DNA from 2 places in the Neoaquamicrobium sediminum genome. Region 2 is predicted to be linked to the other one. Evidence: predicted binding sites of a transcription regulator. Region 2 holds the regulator's gene; the other holds the start of a gene.
What was found. The regulator PhoB, encoded in region 2, activates phosphate uptake and scavenging genes when phosphate is short. The targets are predictions, from matches to a motif close to TGTCATNNANCTGTCAT.
Positions count from the first base shown of each region.

Region 1 (8,120 bases), on a different contig from region 2:
GTTGATGAAAACGGAGGCGACGCGCGAGCGTTCGTCAGCCCGGGCCGTTTCCTTCTCGACAATCGAGGCTAGCGTCACGAACTCGTTGATGTCCGAGATGGGAAGGTCCTGCGCCCGACGCTCCCAAATGCCCTCAACCAGCTTCTTCTGGTCGGCGGTGAGGCGGTCGATGATATCCTGGCGCTTCAGGCCACGGGTGAACCGGACCGTATCGGCTGCCAGCGATCCCTCAGCCGGCATCTCGGCAGGCATCTCGCCTTCGAGTTCCTCCGCCGCGGCAATGCGCGCGAAGGCCTGAGCCACGGTCAGCCCCTCGGGGATGGTGACCGAATGAAGGATCGACTTGCCGCTGACCAGCAGCTCCATGATGTCGTGCATCGAAGCGCGGGCGGGAATAGCGTATTCGCCAGCCTGCAGGCGGCCGTCGTTGCGATACGCGCGAAGCCCGAGGCGGAAGATGCGCGCGTCGCTGATCATGTCGCGGCGCTGAAGCTGGTCCGCGATTTCGGTGACGCCGGTATTGGGCTTGATCAGGAACGTGTCGGGCGTCGCCAGCGGCCCAGGGCCTTCGAAGGTGGTCTTGCCGAACCAGACCGCGACAAAGGCCGCGATGACCAGCAGCACGATCGACGACATCAGGAAGTTCAGAAAAACGACGACCTGGCTGCGGGAACGGCGCGAGCGACGCGGCGGAGGTGTCCCCGCTTGGGGGCGAAGCGCCTCGCTGGCGCTTTTCGGCACGATGGGCTTGGGCCCGGATTGATGCTGGCTGGCTATAGCGCCATCGTCCGCAGGATTGCTCGTCATGGCCTCCCGGCACTCCTTCAAGCCGACACTGTCCGATTCAGCGAACCGAAGCTAAGCCGGAATATGGCGAAATTGGCGATGCGGCCGAAGAAGTGGCCGCTCAGCCTTCATACCTGCGGAACACCAGCGACGCATTGGTGCCGCCGAAGCCGAAGGAATTGGAGAGCGCAACATCGATCTGACGCTGCCGGGGCGCGTTGGGAACCAGATCGATCGCCGTTTCTCTCTCGGGATTGTCGAGATTGATGGTCGGCGGAGCGACATTGTCACGAATGGCAAGTACCGAGAAGATCGCCTCGGCCGCACCGGCGGCGCCGAGCAGATGACCGATCGCAGATTTCGTGGACGACATCGACACCTTGGAGGCGGAATCACCCACCAGTCGCTCGACCGCGCCAAGTTCGATCGTGTCGGCCATCGTGGATGTGCCGTGGGCGTTGATGTAGTCGACATCCGCCGGGGATAGCCCGGCGCGCTTCAACGCTGCGGTCATGCAGCGGAACGCGCCATCGCCATCTTCAGCCGGGGCCGTAATGTGGTAGGCGTCGCCCGTCAGACCGTAGCCGACGACTTCGGCGTAGATCTTCGCGCCGCGCGCCTTGGCATGCTCGAGTTCTTCCAGCACGACCACGCCGGCGCCCTCGCCCATCACGAAGCCATCGCGATCCCTGTCATACGGGCGGGATGCCTTCTGCGGATCGTCGTTACGGGCGGTGGAGAGCGCCTTGCAGGCTGCGAAGCCAGCCAACGAAAGCCGTGTAACCGGAGATTCTGCGCCGCCGGCCACCATCACGTCGGCATCGCCGAACATGATGAGGCGCGCGGCATCGCCGATCGCATGCGCACCCGTTGAGCAGGCCGTGACGACCGCGTGGTTCGGCCCCTTGAGGCCGTGGCGGATCGAAACCTGCCCGGATACGAGATTGATGATGTTGCCGGGGATGAAGAAGGGGCTGATGCGACGCGGCCCCTTTTCCTGCAGGATCAGCGCGTTCTCGGCAATGCCTTCGATACCGCCGATGCCAGAGCCGATCATCACGCCGGTGGCGTTCTGGTCGTCGGCGCTCGTCGGATGCCAACCGGCATCCTTGAGAGCCATATCGGCCGCGGCAACGCCGTAGATGATGTAGTCGCCGACCTTGCGCTGCTCCTTCGGCTCCATGAACCGATCCGGATCGAACGCATTGTCCCCGCCATCGCGGGGGATGACGTGGGCGATCTTGCAGGCAAGATCGTCCACCTCAAAAGTGTCCACACGCCGCGCGGCGCTCTTCCCGGCCAGAATCTCTTTCCAGGCATGTTCCACGCCGACGCCAAACGGCGAAAGCAGTCCCATACCGGTGACGACGACGCGTCTCATCGCTTCACTCTGATCTGGCTTTGGTCAAGTCGCGCGGCGAAGGCGTCAGGCCGACGCCTTGTCGATGTACTTGACCGCGTCGCCGACGGTCAGGATCGTCTCGGCAGCGTCGTCGGGAATCTCGACGCCGAATTCTTCCTCGAAAGCCATGACCAGCTCGACGGTGTCGAGGCTGTCTGCGCCGAGGTCGTCGATGAAGCTCGCGCCCTCGGTGACCTTGTCGGCATCTACGCCCAGATGCTCGACAACGATTTTCTTGACGCGTTCTGCGGTATCGCTCATTTGCAAACCCTCGACTTCAAAAAGTTGGTGGGACTTCGTTAGCGGCACGATTGCCGGTAATCAAGCTGAAAGATGGGAGCATAGGGTGGGGATAATCCCGGTTTCAACCGGTTATTTCCTGCCCGTATTGATCAGTCCTGAAGCTCCCGAAGGCGGCGTTCATTCGCCATGGAGCGGCGGCATTACACGAAAACACTTCACGGTCAAAGACCAAATTCGCCGCCGCATGGCCGTTATCAGATCATCGCCATGCCGCCATTGACGTGAAGTGTCTGCCCCGTGACATAGCCGGCCTCGTTGGATGCGAGGTAGAGGACGGATGCGGCGATGTCCTCGCCCGTCCCCATCTTCTTCATCGGGATGGCCCCCATGATTGCGTCTTTCTGCTTGTCGTTCAGCTTCTCGGTCATTGCCGATTCGATGAAGCCGGGCGCAACGCAATTGACGGTGATGTTGCGGGTGGCGATCTCCTGGGCAAGCGACTTCGAGAAGCCGATGAGGCCGGCCTTGGAGGCACAATAGTTGGCCTGCCCCGGATTTCCCGTGACGCCGACGATGGAGGTGATGTTGACGATGCGGCCGAAGCGGCGGCGCATCATCGGATGCGTCAATTCGCGGGTCAGACGGAATACCGCGGTCAGGTTCACCTCGAGCACCGCGTCCCAGTCCTCGTCGGACATGCGCACGAACAGGCCATCGCGGGTGATACCGGCGTTGTTGACGAGAATGTCGACGCCTTCCAGCTCCGCCTCAGCCCTCTGGCCCAGCGCCTTGACCTCCTCGCGGTCGGAGAGGTTGGCGGGAAACAGCTTCACGCGATCGCCCAACTCGGCGGCAAGAGCCTCCAGCTTCTCGATCCGGGTACCGTGCAGCCCCACGGTCGCGCCAGCCGCGTGAAGCGTGCGGGCAACGCTTTCGCCGATGCCTCCGGTTGCGCCGGTTACAAGTGCCTTGCGGCCGCCAAGATCAAACATGGGAAATCCTTCTCTCAAGCCTGGCCAAATTCGGCCAATGCCGCGTCGATGTCGACAGACGTGCCAATATTGGCCGTGGCGATGTTGCGGTCGATGCGGCGCGACAAGCCGGAAAGCACTTTTCCGGCCCCAACCTCGTAAAGCTTGGTCACGCCGTTCTGCCCGAACCATTCCACGGTTTCGCGCCAACGCACGCGACCGGTCACCTGTTCCACCAGCCGGGCAGCAATCTCGTCCGGGTCGCTCAGCGGGCGCACGACAACGTTGGCAACGACCGGCACGACGGGGGCATTCTTGACCACACCTGCCAGCGCTTCGCGCATGGCGTCCGCTGCCGGCTGCATAAGAGCCGAGTGGAAAGGCGCGGAGACCGGGAGCATGAGCGCACGTTTGGCGCCTTTCTCGGTGCAAATGCGCGCCGCGTGCTCAACCGCCGGCTTGGCGCCGGAAATGACGAGCTGGCCGCCGCCATTGTCGTTGGCGATCTGGCAGACCGAACCCTTGCCGGCTTCCTCGCAGGCGGCCTCGACGTCGGCCTGCTCAAGACCGATGATTGCCGCCATCGCACCTTCGCCGACGGGAACCGCAGCTTGCATGGCGTTGCCGCGAATGCGCAGCAGCCGTGCGGTATCGGCGATGGAGAACGTTCCGGCCGCCGCCAGCGCCGAATATTCGCCCAGCGAGTGGCCAGCCACATAGGCTACTTTGTTCTTGAGAGACAGGCCCCGCGCCTCGAGTACCCTGATTGCCGCAAGCGACACCGCCATGAGGGCCGGCTGGGCGTTGGCCGTCAGCGTGAGTTCGTCTTCCGGCCCTTCCCACATCAGCGTCGAGAGCTTCTGCGCGAGTGCGTCATCAACCTCATCGAAGACCGCCCGCGCCTCGGGAAAGGCGTCTGCGAGATCCTTGCCCATTCCCACGGCCTGGCTGCCCTGACCGGGAAAGGTAAAGGCGATCGACATGGCGTTTCTCCCTGCGTTCTTTGCGCCAGCGTGTGGCGCAAGCGCGGCTACAGGTCAAGTGTCGTGCTTTTGCCTGCGATCCGAAACTTCTTTGCCGGCCAAGGCAACCTCTGGCCTGGATGACAGTTTTATGACAACTAGATGACACGCGCCCGCGACAAGGAACCGTGGATTGAGCCGCATCGTCGACCCGGTCGCTCCGGGCCTAACCGATACTTCGTCTTTCAACAGCCTGAACAGGCTGGCGCATGGTTTCGCCTATGTGGCGGCGATCATGCTGGCGGCCGTGACGCTGACCTTCCTTATGGAAACGATCCTGCGCGGATCCGCAGGCGACGCCGTCGGTTTCATCACTGATCCCACAAGGCCCGCACTGGCAACGATCGCGGCCATCGCTCTCGTTCTTCTGGGGCTCGACGCTTTCACCCGTCGGAGTGGCCAGTCGGTGCTGTTGCTGGCTCCCCTGCTTCTGCTGCTGGCCTGGGTGGGCTCCCAGAAGCGGTTCTATCTTGGCGACCCGCCCTATCCGACCGATTTCCTCTACGCGCGCCAGATCGTGGAACTACTGCCCCTGATGGTCGCAGAGCGCCCCATCGCCGGCCTGCTGATCGTCGCAAGTACGATAGCCGCCGGGGCTGCGCTGGCGGCGATGTGGTTCCGGTCGCGGGTTTTCCCTATAACGAGCCCCGTGGGAAGAATCGTGCGGCTGGCATTGGCTGTGCCGCTTCTGGCCCTGTTTGCCATGCAGATGGACTATGCGCGCCATTCGCCGCTGCGCTCCGCCCTCAATATAGAACCCATGATGTGGGACCAGGCCGCGAATTACCGTCACAACGGACTCGTCATGGCATTTGCCCTGAACGTGCCGATGGCCAATGTGAGCCCCCCGGCCGGCTACAGCCCCGCATCGGTGAATGCGATCCCGGCGTCGGCGCCCGTCGCTTACGCGTCGACGCGCAGGCCTGACATCGTCATGGTGATGAGCGAGTCGTTCTGGGACCCGACGCGGCTTCCAGGTGTGACCATCACGCCCGACCCGATTGCGTTCACACGCTCCATGCAGTCGGGCCACATCTTCTCGCCGGAGTTCGGCGGCATGACCGCCAATGCGGAGTTTGAGGCGCTGACAGGCTTTTCCAACGCCTTCCTGCCCTATGGCAGCATCCCCTATCAGCAATATGTGCGTGGCGAGATGCCGTCGCTGGCAAGTTTTCTCTCGCAGAAGGGCTACGCCACGCTCGCCATGCATCCTTTCCAGAGCTGGTTCTGGAATCGCGGCAATGTCTATGAAGCCTTCGGCTTCGACCGTTTCCTGTCCGAAGACAACATAGATCCGCTTGAAAAGCGTGGCCGGCTGGCCTCCGATGCAGCGTTGACCGACTTGATCATCAAGGAAGTCGACGCCTCCGCTGACCCGATATTCGCATTCGCGGTGACCCTGCAGAACCACGGCCCCTATGAGCCGAACCGCTATCCGGACGACCGGGTCACGGTGAAAACCGGTGCAGGCGAGGCAGCACGCGGCGCGATCGGCAGCTTCGCCGAGGGCATGATGGATTCGGACCGTTCGCTCGCCCGGCTTCTCGAATGGGCCGAAAACCGCGACCGGGAAACCATTGTCGTCTTTTTCGGCGACCATCTGCCGCCGCTCGGTCAGACCTATGTCGCCACCGGCTTCATGGAGCGCACGGTCAGCAACCGCTTTGGCGACGCGACGAAGCTGACGCGCGAGCGCGAGACGCCGCTGGTCATCTGGTCCAACCGCACCGGATCGGTGAAGCAGGCCGGGACACTGAGTCCGGCTTTCCTGCCGCTGCATCTGCTGCAGGCCGCAGGGATGGAGCACCCCTACTATACCGGGTTCCTGAGCACCGCCTACGACCGCTGGCATGTGATCGACCGGCATCTGCTCGTCGACAAGAACGGCAGCCCCACCGAGGGCTGGAGCCAAAGCGTGGTCGACCCGCTGCTACGCGACTATCGCCTTATCCAGTACGACGTAATGTTCGGTGCGCGCCACGGCGCCAGCCGTTTCTTCCCGCAGCTTGAAGCCCCGCTGATTGCGCAACAGCAGGACCGAACCGCGTGGTGACGCCACATTCTGCCGGCATTCTTTGTGGGACCAAAAGCTTGACGGCAGTGCCGGCTTGCAAAAGCAGCGGAATACCCATATAGACCCCGCCAATCTGCCGGTCCCAGCTGGGGGCTGAACGGAGGGCCGTGTCATTCTTCTGATGGCGCGCGTGAAGGCAAAAGCTCTTCCGCCTCCCGTGTCTCCGCTCTCGACCGTCTCGTCGTGCTCCTTTCTTCGCCCGCCAAATGCGGGACAAGAGAAGTTGCAGAGGCTTTAGCCGCCGGGAACCGGACAGAGAAACGAAGAAAGGCAAGACAATATGGCTCTTTACGAACATGTGTTTCTTGCCCGCCAGGATTTGTCCTCGCAGCAGGTCGAGGCTCTTGTGGAACAGTACAAGGGCGTGATCGAAGCGAATGGCGGCTCCCTCGGCCGGGTCGAGAACTGGGGACTCAAGTCCCTCACCTACCGCATCAAGAAGAACCGCAAGGCGCACTACACGCTCATGGACATCACGGCCCCGGCCGCTGCCATCCAGGAGATGGAGCGCCAGATGGGTCTGTCCGAAGACGTGCTGCGCTTCATGACCATTCGCGTCGAAGCCCACGAGGAAGGCCCGTCGGCAATGATGCAGAAGCGCGACGACCGCGAGCGCGAAGGCCGCTTCGGCGACCGTCCGCGCTTTGGCGATCGCGATCGCGGCGGCGACCGTGGTGGCGACCGCGACCGTGGTCCGCGCCGTCCGCGCGAGCAGGCACAGTCTGAAGGAGCTGCAGAATAATGGTCGACATCAACCAGATCCCGACCCGGCGCCCCTTCCATCGCCGCCGCAAGACCTGCCCGTTCTCCGGCGCCAATGCGCCGCGGATCGACTACAAGGACGTGCGGCTGCTGCAGCGCTACATTTCCGAGCGCGGCAAGATCGTGCCGTCGCGCATCACGGCCGTCAGCCAGAAGAAGCAGCGCGAGCTCGCCAAGGCGATCAAGCGCGCGCGTTTCCTGGGCCTGCTGCCCTACGTCGTGAAGTGATTATATGAGGGGCGGTCCGCCGCCCCTCGCCCGCCTCTGCGAACGGCGCAGGGACCGGAACCATAAATCCGAGTTGGGCCTGACGGCCCTAACTGCCAGAACAGGCAGGACAGCGACCCGGCGGCAACCGTGCCCCCAACAGCTTCCCTGCCTGTTTCCACAGATCAGCGCCGCCAGGGCGCGAACAGGAGACAATCATGGAAGTCATTCTTCTCGAGCGCATTGCCCGCCTCGGCCAGATGGGCGACACCGTCAAGGTCAAGGACGGCTTTGCCCGTAACTACCTTCTGCCCAAGGGCAAGGCCCTTCGCGCCAACGAAGCCAACAACAAGAAGTTCGAAGGCCAGCGCGCCCAGCTCGAAGCCCGCAACCTCGAGCGCAAGTCCGAGGCCCAGGAGGTCGCCGACAAGCTCGACGGCAAGACCTTCGTGGTCGTTCGTTCGGCCGGCGAGACCGGCCAGCTCTACGGTTCGGTGTCGACGCGCGACATCTCCGACATCCTGACCGCCGAAGGTTTCTCGGTCGGCCGCAACCAGGTCGAGCTGAACCAGCCGATCAAGACCATCGGCCTTTCCAATGTCGCGCTGGCGCTGCATCCGGAAGTGGAAGTGACGATCACGCTGAACATCGCC
Region 1 is NZ_JAZHFV010000002.1:884,884-893,003, reverse strand. Features, by position in the region: gene mltG (endolytic transglycosylase MltG) at 1-807, opposite strand, end outside; gene fabF (beta-ketoacyl-ACP synthase II) at 908-2,167, opposite strand; gene V1479_RS09645 (acyl carrier protein) at 2,213-2,449, opposite strand; gene fabG (3-oxoacyl-[acyl-carrier-protein] reductase) at 2,686-3,423, opposite strand; gene fabD (ACP S-malonyltransferase) at 3,438-4,385, opposite strand; gene V1479_RS09630 (LTA synthase family protein) at 4,558-6,477, shown strand; gene rpsF (30S ribosomal protein S6) at 6,779-7,240, shown strand; gene rpsR (30S ribosomal protein S18) at 7,240-7,488, shown strand; gene rplI (50S ribosomal protein L9) at 7,686-8,120, shown strand, end outside.
Region 1: V1479_RS09630 (LTA synthase family protein) is a predicted target of PhoB. The motif match lies at 4,505-4,521, and genes of this name have one in related genera.

Region 2 (8,120 bases):
ACCTGGAACGAAGTCGACGAGTCGCTGCCGAACCAGCCGATCGCCGTCGCGATCCCGGCTTCCAACCACGGCACCCGCGAAGTCTTCGAAGAGCGCGTCGTTCACGAAGGCTGCGAGAATGCCGGCATGCCGGAAATGGAAAAAGAGGCTCTCGAGGCTGCCTGCCTCGCGCTGCGCCAGGATGTCGTGGTCGAGATCGCCGGTGACTACACCGAGACGCTGGCCCGCCTGCAGGCCAATCCGGACACCATCGGCGTGTTCGGCCTGAGCTTCTACGACCAGAACCGCGACTCGCTCAAGGTTGCGACCATGTCCGGCGTGACCCCGTCGCTCGAGACCATCGCCGCCGGCGAGTATCCGGTTTCGCGTCCGCTGTTCTTCTACGTGAAGGGCGAGCACATCGGCGTCATCCCCGGTATCGAGGAATATGTCGAGTTCTTCCTGTCCGACCAGATGGCGGGCCTCGGCGGCACGCTTGAAAGCGCCGGCATGATCCCGGCTCCGGCCGAAGAGACCGCTGAGGTTCTCGCCGCGTTCCGCGAGGGCAAGTCCCTTACGGCTGCCGACCTGCAGTAGAGCCTGCAATGGGCGGGGCGCTTCCATGGCGCCTCGCCCTTTCAGCCTTTCAACGATGTCTGGGGCACGAATCCGGTGAATACAGCTCTCGTTGCCGCCCTGCTGCTTGTGTTGCTTGGCTTCGCCTACCAGATGGGCTGGTCGCGCAGCCGATCACTCGTCACGGGCGGAAGTAAACTCCACTCGCGCCCCTCCTACCACGGCTCCCTCGCGGCCATATGGGCCTTGCTGCCCGCCCTCCTCATTCTCGGTCTGTGGGCGCTGCTCGGCACCACTGCCACACGGGCCTACATCATTGCCCAACTGCCCCCCGAGATCGCATCGCTGACCGGGGCAGACCTTGAAGGCGCGATTGCGCGCATCCGCCAGATCGAGACCGGCTTCGGTGTGCTTGGCGAAACCGCGCCGTGGGAAAACGCCGCGGCGCAGGCGCTGCGCGAATTCCGGTTGCTCACCTATGCCGTGGTGCTTGCCGCCGCAGCGGGTACCGGCGCGCTTGGCCTCTTCATGGCGCGGCGGCGCATTACCGCGCGGCTCCGCGCCCGCAACGAGGTCGAGGGTGTCGTCCGTGTGCTGCTGATCGGCTGTTCCGTGGTAGCCATCCTGACGACAGTCGGCATCGTTGCTTCCCTGCTTTCAGAGGCGATCCGCTTCTTCACCTTCGTCAGCCCGGTCGACTTCTTCTTCGGCACGGTGTGGAATCCGCGCTTTTCTTCCGTGGGTTCGGGTTCCGGCGACTACGGGCTGCTGCCGCTGCTCTGGGGTACGCTGATGGTTGCGACCATCGCGATGATCGTCGCGCTGCCCATCGGCCTGATGACCGCGATCTACCTGTCGCAATACGCACCGCCAAAGGTGCGCAGCACGGTCAAGCCGATTGTCGAGGTTTTGGCGGGCATTCCCACCATCGTCTACGGCTTCTTCGCGCTGGTGACGGTCGGTCCGTTCCTGGCTGCCATCGGCAACACGCTCGGCATCGATATTCGCGCCACCAGTGCGCTGACGGCCGGCGTGGTGATGGGCATCATGATCATCCCGTTCATCTCGTCGCTGTCCGACGACGTGATCCGGCAGGTGCCGCGCGCCATGCGAGACGGCTCGCTGGGGCTCGGCGCAACGCAGTCGGAGACGATCAAGCGGGTGATCCTGCCCGCAGCGCTGCCCGGCATCGTCGGCGCGTTTCTGCTGGCTGTCAGCCGTGCCATCGGCGAGACCATGATCGTGGTGCTTGCGGCCGGCAACAGTCCCTATCTTCGCCTCAATCCCGGCGAGCCGGTTTCGACCGTCACCGTCACCATCGTCAATCAGCTCACCGGCGATACCGATTTCGCGTCGCCGCAGTCGCTCGTCGCATTCGCACTCGGGCTGACGCTGTTTGCGATGACGCTCGTCCTCAACGTTGTCGCGCTCTACATCGTGCGCCGCTATCGGGAGCAGTACGAATAGCCATGGCCGACATCATCTCCCGTCCGACCGCTCCGGCTGACGACGCCGACGCAATCCGCCTGAAGAAGATCAAGGACGGACTGACCCGCCGGCACGCCCGGGAACGCCGCTTCCGTGCCTATGGCGTCGCGGCCATCGTCGCAGCCATCGGCTTCGTCGTGATCCTCTTCTCGATGATCCTCTACAAGGGGCTGCCGGCATTCACCCAGGCCGAACTGTCCCTCAACGTCTATTTCGATCCCGAAGTGCTCTCCGCCGACGAGCCGCCGGTTCAGGGAGAAGGACAATCCGCCGCCGAGTATCAGCGTGCGGTGCTTGGCTGGCAGCGCCAGGTCACCATGCTGAACTGGAACCGGCTGATCGAAGCAGCGATTATCGAAGCCGCTCCCGACGCGCAGGTCGACACGCGCTCGGCGCTCTCCATCGTGGAGACGAGCGAGCGGTTCGTGCTGCGAGACATGTTCATCGAGAACCCGGGCCTGCTCGGCCAGACGGTTGCCGTCTCGCTGCTTGCCTCGGCCAATGCCGACAACTGGCTGAAGGGCAATATCGACCGCTCGCTGCCTGACAGCCAGCAGCAGCTTTCAGCCGATGCGCGCGCGCTGGCCGACCGGCTGCTTGAAGAAGGCAAGATCCGCTTCGCCTTTGCCGGACACATCTTCACAAATGTGGATTCGCGCTCAGCGCCGGCATCGGCCGGCCTCGCGGGCGCTTTCGTCGGTTCGCTCTACATGATGCTGGTCGTCATCGTGCTGGCGGTGCCGATCGGCGTGATGAGCGCTGTATATCTGGAGGAGTTCGCGCCCAAGAACCGGCTTACGGACCTGATCGAGGTCAACATCAACAACCTCGCAGCCGTGCCGTCTATCGTGTTCGGTCTTCTGGGCGCCGCCGTATTCATCAACTATTTCCGGCTGCCACTGTCGGCGCCGCTGGTTGGCGGCCTGGTTCTGACGCTGATGACGCTTCCGACGATCATCATCGCTACGCGTTCGGCCCTGCGTGCCGTGCCGCCGTCGTTGCGACAGGCAGCACTCGGCCTCGGTGCGTCGAAGACGCAAACCGTGTTCCACCACGTTCTGCCGGTCACCTATCCTGGCATCCTGACGGCCACCATCATCGGTGTCGCGCAGGCGCTGGGTGAAACGGCACCGCTGCTTCTGATCGGCATGAACGCATTCGTTGCACAGATACCCGGGACGCCCATGGACCAGTCCTCTGCGCTGCCGGTCCAGATCTATCTCTGGCAGGGCAATGAAAACCGCAACTTCTTCGAAGCGCGCACGTCGGCCGCGATCATCGTTCTGCTAGGGCTGATGCTGACGCTCAACGCCATCGCGATCTTCCTGCGGTCGAGACTGGAGAGACGAAATTGAACGAACATCTGGAAGCGGAGGCCAAGGAAATGCAGATGCCATCCGAGAAGATTGTCGCCAGCACGGACCTCTATTCGATGAAGTCGTCCACGATCCGGACTCCGGATGCCGAGGCACGCCCCGTCCGGGTCAAGGCGCGCGAAGTCTGCGTCTTCTACGGCCCCAAGCAGGCGCTGTTCGACGTGTCGATCGACATTCCCGAAAAGGCCGTCACCGCCTTCATCGGCCCTTCGGGTTGCGGCAAGTCGACGTTTCTGCGCTGCCTCAACCGCATGAACGACACCATCGAAGGCGCGCGCGTCACCGGCCGCATCGAACTGGACGGTGACGACGTCTATGACGCCAGCCTCGACGTCGTGGAACTGCGTGCGCGTGTCGGCATGGTGTTCCAGAAGCCCAATCCCTTCCCGAAGTCGATCTATGAAAACATCGCCTACGGGCCGCGCATCCACGGCCTCGCTTCTTCGAAGGCCGACATGGACGGAATCGTCGAATCGAGCCTGCAGAAGGCAAGCCTCTGGGACGAGGTGAAGGATCGTCTGCAGGAACCGGGCACCGGTCTTTCGGGCGGCCAGCAGCAGCGCCTGTGCATCGCGCGCGCCATCGCTGTCTCGCCGGAAGTGATCCTCATGGATGAGCCGTGCTCCGCGCTCGATCCGATCGCGACCGCCAAGATCGAGGAACTGATCGACGAACTGCGCGAGAACTACACGATCGCCATCGTCACGCACTCGATGCAGCAGGCCGCGCGCGTCTCGCAGCGCACCGCTTTCTTCCATCTCGGCAATCTCGTCGAGGAAGGCCCGACCGACCAGATATTCACCAGCCCTGCCGAGAAGCGGACGCAGGACTACATCACCGGCCGCTTCGGCTGACGATCCCGGAAGAGCCCGAGGAGGCAAACATGGGTGAGCACACGGTCACGTCGTTTGACGACGATCTTGGCCATATCGACCAGTTGATCCGCGACATGGGCGATCTCGCCGGCGCGATGGTCGCCGCCGCGACCCGGTCGCTGTTGCAGAACGACACCGCGCTGGCGCAGAGGGTGATTTCGGACGATGTGGTGATGGATGCCCGTCAGCGCGAACTGGACGATCGCGCCATCACGCTGATCGCCAAGCGCCAGCCGATGGCGCAGGATCTGCGCTCGGTCGTCGGCGCGATCCGCATGGCGGCAGACCTGGAACGTATCGGCGACCTGGCCAAGAACATCGCCAAGCGCGTCAACGCGGTGGGCGAAGGCTCGGCGCCGCGCGGGCTTTCCCATTCCATCGACACGATGGCCCAGATGGTGATGGACCAGGTCGGTGCGGTGATCGCTGCCTATGAGGCACGCGACGCGAAAAACCTTGTAAGCCTGCGCGAAGACGACGAGAAAATCGACGTGCAGTACACGGCCGTCTTCCGCGAGCTGCTCACCTACATGATGGAAGACCCGCGCAACATCACCGCCTGCACGCATCTGCTGTTCTGCGCCAAGAATCTGGAGCGCATCGGCGACCATGTGACCAACATCGCCGAAAACGCGTATTATATCGTGACCGGCCAGCAATTGCCGCTGAACAGACCGAAGCTGGACGAGACGTCTGTGACAGTCGACAGTGAGTGACCGCAGAGAGACCTGTAGATGATTGCACCCAAGATCATGGTGGTGGAGGACGAGGAGCCGTTGGGGGTGCTTCTCAAATACAACCTGGAAGCCGAAGGGTATCAGGTCGAGGTGATCGGCCGCGGCGACGAAGCGGAGATCAGGCTGCGGGAAAGCACACCCGACCTGCTGGTGCTCGACTGGATGGTGCCCGGCATTTCCGGGATCGAGCTGTGCCGGCGGCTGCGGATGCGCCCGGAGACCGAGCGCCTGCCGATCATCATGCTGACCGCGCGCGGCGAGGAAACGGACCGGGTACGGGGCCTGTCGACCGGTTCCGACGACTATCTGGTCAAGCCGTTCTCGACGCCAGAGTTCATCGCCCGGGTCCGCGCGCTGCTGCGCCGCGCCAAGCCCGAGGTGCTTTCATCCGTGCTGAAGGTCGGCGACATCGTGCTCGACCGCGAGACGCATCGCGTGCATCGCGGCAAGTCCGAGATCAGGCTCGGCCCGACGGAGTTCCGCCTGCTGGAATTCATGATGCAGCATCCCGGCCGCGTCTTCTCGCGCGGGCAATTGCTCGACAATGTCTGGGGCGAGACGATCTACATCGACGAGCGCACCGTTGACGTGCATGTCGGCCGGTTGCGCAAGGCGGTCAACAATGGCCGTCTGCCCGATGTGATCCGCACGATACGCGGCGCGGGCTACGCGATCCGCGAGGCATAGCTGCCGATACTCCTGCGCTCCAGTTCCGCTTGCAGGCGGCAGGTGCGCCATGCTTTCCTGCCTTCACTGAGGGAGGAGTGGGCAGGGCCCGTAATCGGTGATGCGTTTTCTTTTCCATGTCGTGCTGGTTGCGGCTGTTCTGGGTCTTGTTGGCCCGGCCCGCGCGCAATCCGGCGAGAGGGCCGTGGAGGTTGCGCGGACCTGGTACCGGCTCACGCTGGAGCTGGTGCGCCATACGCCGACCTACTCACCGCCCGTCGCGAGCCGGTCCCTGGCCTATCTGGGCGTTGCCGCGCAGGAAGCGCTCGCTGGCGGGCGGCCTTGGATGCGTTCTCTGGCCGGCCAGCTCAACGGGCTCGAAGCCTTTCCTCCACGGTCTGAGGGCGTCTACGACGAGGCGGTCGTGTTGCAAAGCGCTCTCACGAACGCAACGCGTCACTTCTTCAGCAATACCGGGCCGACGGGCCAGCGGGCGATGGATGCCATCGGGAAGCGTCTCGACGCTCTGGTCTCGGAGGGCGTCGATGCGGACGTTCTTGCGCGGAGCCTTGCGTATGGGCGCGTGATTGCCGCTCATGTGATCGAGTGGTCCGCCGACGATGGTGGGGCTGTCGTGGAGAACATGGGCTTTCCGCACGACTATGTTCTAACGGAGGGGCCACAACATTGGGTTCCCACCAGCCTTATCGCGCAGCAGCAGGCGCCTTTGCTGCCTAACTGGGGCACCAACCGCACATTTGCCATGCCCGACGGCGCCACATGCGGCGTGCCGCCACCGCCCAATTACAGCGAGGAGAAAGGCAGCGCGTTCCATAACGAGGCCATGGAAGTCTACGAAGCGGCGAAGGGGCTGACGCCGGAGCAGCGGGAGATCGCCCGGTTCTGGTCGGATGACCCAATGCTGTCGCCGACACCGCCCGGCCACTGGATTTCGATTGCGCTGCAACTGCTCGAAGCGGAAGGTGCGGATGCCGAGCGCACAGTCGACGTGCTCGCGCGGCTCGGCATCGTTCTCGCCGATTCCTTCATCGGATGCTGGGAAGCCAAATACCGCTACGATCTCGTGCGCCCGGTGACGTACATAAAACGCCACATTGATGCGAAGTGGCAGCCCGACCTTATCACGCCGCCGTTTCCTGAATATCCCAGCGGTCACAGCACGCAATCGGGTGCTGCGGCCATCGTGCTGGAGGATCTGTTCGGCGCGACGTTTGCCTTCGAAGACGAAACCCATGTGGACGACGGACTGCCGCCCCGGCATTTCGAAAGCTTCCGCGAGGCGGCCGAGGAGGCAGCGATTTCGCGGCTCTATGGCGGGATCCATTATCGAGCTGCCATAGAGCGCGGGCTGGAGCAGGGCTACTGCATTGGCGCTTACACCAACGGGCTGGTGACGCGGAGAGCGGAATGATGCGCCACGTCGTTTCAGCGCTCTTTCTTTCGGTCGGCATTTGCGTACCCGTGCTTGCCGCAGACGGACCGGCCGTGCCGAATTTCGTCGAGGAGACGGCGACTGCCGGTGTCGACGCGGTTTACGAAGGTGACTGGGAGTTCATGGTCGGCGGCGGTGTCGCGGCATTCGATTGCAGCGGAGACGGTTTTGCCGACCTCTATGTCGCCGGCGGCTCTGCGCCGGCCCATTTCTACCGCAATGTCAGCGACGTGGGCGGAACGCTGCGTTTCGAGCGCTTCGAGGCCGGCCTCGAACTTGAAGGCGTGACGGGCGCCTATCCGATCGACATCGACAGCGACGGCATCACCGACCTCGCAGTCCTGCGTGTCGGTGAAAACGTATTGATGCGCGGGCTTGGCGGATGTCGTTTCGAGCGTGCAAACGAGACCTGGGGCTTCGACGGCGGCGAGGCGTGGTCGACCGCCTTCGCCGCCACCTGGGAACGCGGGGCTTCCTGGCCGACATTGGCGGTTGGCAACTACATCGATCGCAAGGAAGAAGGCTTTCCCTGGGGCTCCTGCACGGACAACTGGCTGCACCGTCCCGCCGCCGGTGCGGATCGGTTCGGCACGCCGTTTGCGCTGAAGCCCAGCTACTGCGCGCTTTCCATGCTCTTCACGGACTGGAACCGGTCGGGCACACCGTCGCTGCGCGTCTCCAACGATCGCGAATATTACAAGGGCGGCCAGGAACAGCTCTGGCGCATCGGGCAGGGCGCCACGCCATCGCTCTATACGGCGGAGGAAGGCTGGGAGCGGTTGCGCATCTGGGGCATGGGTATCGCGTCCTACGATCTCGATGCCGACGGCTACCCCGAATATTTCCTCACCAGCATGGCCGACAACAAGCTGCAGACGCTTGCGAGTGGCGAAGGTCCGTCACCGCGGCCCACTTATGCCGACACCGCCTTCGCCAAGGGCGTGACGGCGCACCGCCCCTATGTTGGAGA
Region 2 is NZ_JAZHFV010000005.1:80,094-88,213, forward strand. Features, by position in the region: gene V1479_RS15540 (substrate-binding domain-containing protein) at 1-576, shown strand, start outside; gene pstC (phosphate ABC transporter permease subunit PstC) at 652-2,022, shown strand; gene pstA (phosphate ABC transporter permease PstA) at 2,025-3,398, shown strand; gene pstB (phosphate ABC transporter ATP-binding protein PstB) at 3,428-4,273, shown strand; gene phoU (phosphate signaling complex protein PhoU) at 4,303-5,010, shown strand; gene phoB (phosphate regulon transcriptional regulator PhoB) at 5,029-5,718, shown strand; gene V1479_RS15570 (vanadium-dependent haloperoxidase) at 5,819-7,129, shown strand; gene V1479_RS15575 (CRTAC1 family protein) at 7,126-8,120, shown strand, end outside.